Regions from separate parts of the Arthrobacter sorbitolis genome, predicted to be linked through region 1. Evidence: predicted binding sites of a transcription regulator. Region 1 holds the regulator's gene; the other holds the start of a gene.
The links. Region 1 encodes HspR, which represses chaperone genes until heat shock. Its sites were predicted from a motif close to AAGTTGAGTCNNNNNGACTCAACTT; they were not measured.
Positions count from the first base shown of each region.

Region 2: ACX80K_RS09320 (Hsp20/alpha crystallin family protein) is a predicted target of HspR. The motif match lies at 1,184-1,208, and genes of this name have one in related genera.

Region 1 is NZ_JBTNDM010000002.1:248,586-251,977, reverse strand. It holds gene ACX80K_RS05850 (DUF5655 domain-containing protein) at 1-200, shown strand, start outside; gene ACX80K_RS05845 (PspA/IM30 family protein) at 157-858, opposite strand; gene ACX80K_RS05840 (hypothetical protein) at 909-1,475, opposite strand; gene ACX80K_RS05835 (heat shock protein transcriptional repressor HspR) at 1,617-2,045, opposite strand; gene ACX80K_RS05830 (DnaJ C-terminal domain-containing protein) at 2,097-3,086, opposite strand; gene ACX80K_RS05825 (nucleotide exchange factor GrpE) at 3,254-3,392, opposite strand, start outside.
Region 2 is NZ_JBTNDM010000003.1:192,830-196,221, forward strand. It holds gene ACX80K_RS09315 (SDR family oxidoreductase) at 1-589, opposite strand, end outside; gene ACX80K_RS09320 (Hsp20/alpha crystallin family protein) at 683-1,153, opposite strand; tRNA gene ACX80K_RS09325 (tRNA-Val) at 1,357-1,430, opposite strand; gene ACX80K_RS09330 (DUF2630 family protein) at 1,603-1,854, shown strand; gene ACX80K_RS09335 (ABC transporter permease subunit) at 1,869-2,678, opposite strand; gene ACX80K_RS09340 (ABC transporter ATP-binding protein) at 2,671-3,392, opposite strand, start outside.

The DNA of each region.
Region 1 (3,392 bases):
AGCTCACCCCGAGCACGAGGACCGCCGCCGATCTGTCCTTCCGCCTCGCGGTGCCGGACCTGCCGCGACTGGAAGCGGTCCGCACCGATGACCCGTTCGCCTGGCGCATCCGGCTCCGGCACGAGGACGACGTCGACGACGCCCTCCTGCGGGCGCTCAGCGCTGCGCTGGAGGATAGCCTCGGGCGTTCCTCCGCTTGAGTTCCTCGAGCTCCTGCTGGGCGGCCGCCTCGGCTTCGAGTTCCTCGAAGGCCTGCTGGAGGCGCGGCGACGACGGGTCGGTCCACGACAGTTCCTCGCGCGCCTGGGCCTGCGCCTCGAAGCGCCGCACCTCGAGCTCGGCGTTACGCCGCGCGGCGTCGATCGCCGCCGCCTCGCGGGAGGACGACGCCAGCGCGTCGTGGACGCCGATGGCCGCCTGGGCCGCCGCGCGGCGCGCCAGCATCGCGTCGTACTCCAGGGCGTTCTGCTGCACGCGCTGTTCGAGCCGCCGCACGTCGTCGTGGAGACGGCGTGCCTGCTGCTCCGCTTCGTGCAACTGGCTGGTGAGGGTCTCGAGGCGCCGCCGCGCGGTCATCGACTCGCGGATCGCCGCCCGGGCGGCGTCGTCGTCACCGCGCTGGACAGCCGCGGCCGCCGCGGCCTCGATCCGGTTCACGTAGTCGGCGGCCTCGTTGGCCGCGAGGCCTACGCGGTGGTGATGCGCCGCGACGTCCGCTGCCCCCCGGCGCGCCTGGTCGAGGAGCGCGCGCTGCGCCTGCTGGGCCGTCTGCGCCTGGACCCTCGGGTCCTCCTTGGATTCCGCCGCCGCGTAACGGTTGGCCTGCACGATGCGCGTGATGCGGCGTTTGATCGACACTGTGGGACCCCCGGGTCGGTGGTTGGGTTGCGGCTACCTGGTCCAACCGGTCACCAGGTCTGCCGGTTCCCGTAGCTGTCCCGCCACGTGGCCATGGCGGAGATCTCGGTGCGGAGGCGGTTGGTCGCCTGGTCGAGCTGCAGGGTGTCGATGGACCGGGACGTCTGCAGGAGGCAGCGGCGCAGATCGGCGGAGAGTTCGTCGAGCGCCCGGGCCTGCGCCGCGAGGTCGGTCGTCCACTCCTGCTTGAGGGCGCGGTTCGGCTCGCGGTCGGCGGCACGCAGCAGGTTCTCGAGCGAGGCCGCGGCCTGGTCGATCTCCGCGGCGGCACGTGGCAGGTCACCGACGGGACGCCTCTGCGCCCCGGCCTCCGCGAGGGCGAGGTGCGTGGCGCGGGACGAGCGCTTGAGGTCGGCGATGAGGCGCGCGGGCTCCCTCGTCAGCCGGTCCGGGGCGTAGGCACGGGCAGCGAGCGTGCCACGGTCCTTCGTGCGCTCGATGATGCGCGACCGCCTGACCTTGCGTACCACCAACCAGCCCGCGACGCCCGTACCGGCACCGAGGGCCGCGACGACGCCTGCACCGACCACGAGGGCCTCGACGAAGAGTTCAAACATGCCGCAGCTCCGGGAAGGTTTCCATCCGTCCAGTCTGCCCGCGTCCCCTGACAAATTCCACCGCAGCCTGCCGGACGCCACCCTGCGGACGGCGACGCGAGCCCGGGGAGACGCGCCTTCCGGCCCCCTCCGCGGCGGCGCCTAGTTCGCTCTACGCGCAGTGTCCGGGCGCCACACCACGAGCGCCTGGCTGCGCGGGCGGGGGCGCTGGCCACGCGCCAGCGTCACGACGTCGCCCGCGAGCCCGGCGGCGAAGATGCGGCTGGACTCGGAGTGCAGGCGGCGGGACGCCAGCTCGGCGGACAGCTCGGTGACGCGTGCCCTGAGGGCCGCCACCTGGTTCTCGAGCTCGAGGATGCGGCGGATGCCTTCGAGGGACACGCCCTCCTGGGAGAGACGCTGGATCTCCCGCAGCGTCCCGACGTCCTTCTGCGAGTAGCGCCTCGCGCGGCCCGGCGCCCGGCTGGGCGTCACGAGGCCCAGCCGGTCGTACTGGCGCAGCGTCTGCGGGTGCATGTCGGCGAGCTCGGCGGCCACGGAGATGACATAGATGGGCATCGTGTAGTCCATGGTGGGCCTCCTTCCCTCGCCGGGGCTCCCGGCGATCGCTCGGATCATCGGTTACAGGCGCGCCTTCGCGGCGAGCCCGGCGCGCGGGTCGGCGTCCTTCGTCGCGTCCCTGAAGGATTCGACGGCGGCCTCGGCCTCGCGGGACAGGTTCTGCGGGACGACGACGTCGACGGTGACGAGCAGGTCGCCCGTCGCCTTCGAGGTCTTCACGCCGCGGCCCTTCAGGCGCAGCGTCCGGCCCGAGGGCGTACCGGCGGGGATCCGCATCTTGACCAGGTCACCCGTGAGCGTGGGCACCTCGATCTGGGCGCCGAGCGCCGCCTCGGGGAAGCTGACCGGTACATGCACGCGGATGTTGTCGCCGTCGCGCTTGAACAGCGGGTGCTCCTTGACGGAGACGGTGACCATCAGGTCGCCCGGCCCGTCCTGGCCCGGCTGCCCCTTGCCCTTGACGCGGACCTTCTGCCCGTCGCGGATGCCCGCGGGGACGCGCACGTCGATCTGCTCGCCCGAGGGTTCGCGCAGGCCGATCGTGGTCCCGTTGATGGCCCCCGCGAAGGAGATGGACGTGGACGCGGTCCGGTCGGCACCCTTCTGCGGCCGCGTCGACTGGAAGCCGCCCGGGAAGCCGTTGCCGCCTCCGCCGCCGAACAGGTCGGCGAACTCGGGCGGGAGGTTGCTGTTCGAGAAGCCGGTGCGCTGGCGGGTCCCGGTCCCCTGGCCGAAGAGGTTCCCGAAGATGTCCTCGAAGCCCGCACTGCTGCCGGCGCCGCCACCGGTGCCGCCGGCGGAGAAACGTGCTCCTCCGCCCATCGCGCGGATGGCATCGTACTGCTGGCGCTCTTCGTCGTCGGACAGCACCGAATAGGCTTCCGACACGTCCTTGAAGGTCTTCTCGGAGGCCGCGTCACCCTGGTTCTGGTCGGGGTGGTACTTGCGGGCGAGCTTCCGGTACGCCTTCTTGATGTCGGCGCCGGAAGCATCCTTGGAGACACCCAGGATCTTGTAGAAATCCTTGTCGACCCAATCCTGACTGGCCAATTGGCGTCTCCTTTCCTAGTTCTTCCAATTCAAAAGCGAGTAGGCGGCGTACGCCGGGACGGTTCCCGAGGAAGGCGGCTTCAATATTCCAAGGGCCCCCAGGGCCCGCAGGAATTTCGTTGCCGCCGTTCGGGAGCCGTCCCGGCGTCCGCGCAGCGCGGTAACAACTACTCCGGCACAGCCACGATGACCTGGGCGGCCCGGAGGACGCGCTCGCCCTTGCGGTAGCCCGCGCGGAGGATCTGGCTGACGCTGTCGGCCTGCACGTCCGCGCTGGGCTGCTGGATGAGCGCCTCGTGGATGTTC
Region 2 (3,392 bases), on a different contig from region 1:
CGGAGGAGTTCATCGGGGTGTTGATCTCGCCGGGCAGGACCGCGTTCGCGGTGATGCCACGGTCGGCCAGCTCGAGCGCGATGGTGCGGATCAGTCCGCCGAGCCCGTGCTTGGAGGCGTCGTAGGCCGCGGAGCCCACGCGCGGCTGCTCCTGGTGGACGCTCGTGACGGCGATGATGCGGCCGCCCCTGCCGCCGTCAAGCATGTGCCGTGCGGCGCGCTGGAGGCAGACGAACGCGCCGTCCAGGTTGGCGCCCATGGTGCCGCGCCAGGTGTCCCAGTCGGTCTCCATGAACATGGTGCCGCCGTTGACGCCCGCGTTGTTGACGAAGACGTCGAGGCCGCCGAGTTCCTCCGCGAGCCGGTCGACGACGTCACCGCAGGCGGGGGCGTCCGTGGTGTCCAGCTGCGCGACGGCGGACCGCACGCCCTTCTCCCGGACGAGGCGCGCGGTCTCCTCCGCGCCCTCCTGGTCGGAGTGCCAGGTGACGCCGACGTCGCAGCCTGCCGCTGCGAGGGCGATGGCCGTGGCCCGGCCGATGCCGGAATCGGAGCCGGTGACGATTGCTTTGGTGGGTGTGAAGTCCATATCCCCATCCTTCGTGCCCGGCGCGCGACGCCGCAAGGGGTCCTTCCGACGCAGTACCCCCGGGCACGGGGCCCGGGGGTACTGGTAGGGCGATCAGGACTCGACGGCGTCCTGGTGTCCGCTGCCGGAGGTCGGACCGCGGACGGCGCTGGACCGGACCGGCGCCGAGTCCTCGCCGCTGACGATCTCGATCTTGCGCGGCCTGGCGCGCTCGCTGACCGGGATCGCGACGCTCAGGACGCCGTTCTCGTACCGGGCGGAGATGCCCTCGGTGTCGACGCCCTGGCCCAGGCTGAGCTGGCGGAGGAACGAGCCGCTCTCGCGCTCGCGGGTCAGCCACTTCACGCCCTCGGCGCTGCGCAGCGTGCGCTCCGCGCGGATGGTGAGGAGCTGGCCGTCGACGTCGATGTCGACCGATCCGGGATCGATGCCCGGAAGGTCCGCCGAGAGGATGTAGTGGTCCTTCTCGCGGTAGAGGTCCATCGGCATGAGGCGGAGTCCGGGACGGCTCTCGAGGAGGGCGCCGGCAACGCGGTCCAGCTCGCGGAATGGATCGAACTTCATGGCCACTGGAAACAACTCCTTCGCATCTGGAGGTTGAGCGTCCTTCGCTCAACTACGGAAAAATGTTAGCACTCGACCCCTGCGAGTGCCAGCAATCGCCGTGTTCGCCCACAACGAACTCCCGACGTCCCGGGGCAACGCAGAAGGCCCGTACCGACGGATCGGTACGGGCCTTCCAGGGTGCTGCCACCAGCTGATCCTCGTGCCTGCGCGGGGCCTCGATCCCCGGGCCTTCCGCGTGTGAAGCGGATGCTCTACCAGACTGAGCTACACAGGCAATTGGTTCTCCAACAGCTTAGGGCATCCGGGCGCCGCGCCAAATTCCCCGGCACGCCCCTCTGGATAGGCCGGTGATCGTGCTGGTCAACCGCCCACCGCCTCAGTAGCCTGAAGAAAAGCCTGCTGATCATCCGCTCACGCCGGACCGGCGACGACGAAGGGATAGCACGATGGACGACCAGGACCTCCTCCAGCGCATCCAGGCACTCGTGCAGGAGGAACACGACCTCCGCGAGCAGCCGCAGGACGCCGGCGCGGCCGAGGCGCACCAGGACCACGTCGCACGCCTGAAGAAGGTGGGGGAGGACCTCGACCAGTGCTGGGACCTGCTCCGCCAGCGCCGTGCGAAGGCCGACGCCGGCGGGAACCCCGCCGACGCCGATGCGCGGCCCGTCAGCCAGGTGGAGGGGTACCGCCAGTAGTAGCCCGGTCGGTGCTACCGGCCGATGTCGCGGCGGGACAGCCCCACGACGGCGGCCACCACCAGGACGCCGCAGAGGCCGAGGAGCACCGCCATGCCGCCCGCCGCACCGTTCCCGAGGCCGTTGGCGAGCGGCGCCGGGGAGAAGGCCCAGTCGTAGGGGGAGAGGTCCTTCACCCAGCGCGCGGCCTCCGCCTGGTTCCCGAGCGCATTGAAGGCGTAGCCGAGGACGGCCACGCCCGCGCCCGCCGCGATCGAGGCCGTCCTCGAACCGGTCAGGGCGCCCGCGGTGACCGACGCCAGGCCGCTCAGCAGGGACAGCAGGTACAGCGCGAACGCCCCGGCGACGGCGTGGCCCGCCGGTATCCCGAGCCCGGAGGGTCCGTCCAGCGCGAGGAGTGCCACCAGCAGGACGCTGCACACGACGGCGAGCCGGAGGCCGAGGGCGAGGGCCGCCTCGAGGGCCACCTGCGTGCGCGTGACGCCGTGCGCGAGGGTGAGTTCGAGGGCGCCGCTCTCCTCCTCGCCGCCGATCGCGGCCGCTCCCCAGCCCACGGCGGCGATGGTCAGCAGGACGAAACCGATCAGTCCCAGCAGGGTCGCCTGCGCATAGCCCGCGCCCGTGGTGATCGAGTCGAAGCCGAGGGTGGAGACCAGTTCCGGAGGCAGGGACGAGACGACGGACTGGAGCTGGCCGGACGCCCCCATGGACGGATAGATCGGCAGGTAGAGCAGGCTCGCGGCCACCACGCCCGCGGACCAGCCGACCAGCCCGACGCGGGAGCGCTGCACGGCGTGGCGGACGAGGGGCAGGGTGCTAGCCATGGCGCGCTCCGGCGTGCAGCGGGCCGGGCCGGCCGTACAGGCCGAGGACGGCCTGTTCGAGGTCGGGCTCCTCGATGACGACGTCCTGCGGCGCGAGCTCGGCCACGAGGGGGATCAGGGCCGCGGGCGAACCCGACAGGCGACCCTCCACCACCACACGCCTGCCGGCGTCACCGTGCGACTCCTCCGTCGCGAGGATCTCCAGGCCCGCGCGGTCCAGGGCCCGGGTCTGCGCCTCGGTCAGGGCGTGGTCCAGCTCGAGGCGCACCGAGCGGGGAGCCTCGTCGCGCAGGTCGGCGACGCGTGCCGAGCGGACCAGGTGGCCCTCGCGGAGCACCGCGACATGGTCGGCACCGTGCTGCACTTCGGAGATCACGTGGGAGGAGAGGAAGACGGCCTGCCCGCCCGCCCTCGCCTCCCGGACGAGGGCGAGGAACTCCCGCTGGACCAGGGGATCGAGGCCCGAGGTCGGCTCGTCGAGGACCAGCAGTTCGGGCCGGTGCATGAACGCCTGGACCAGGCCCAGTTTCTGCTTGTTGCCCTTGGACAGGGTGCCCACCCGGCGGGAGGGATCCAGGCCGAGGCGTTCGACCAGTTCACTGCGGAAGCGTCCGTCGACGGGGCCCGAGATGCGCGCGAAGTGCCCGAGCAGATCCGCGCCGGTGATGCGGCTGTCGAGCCTCAGTTCTCCCGGGAGGTAGCCGATACGGCGGC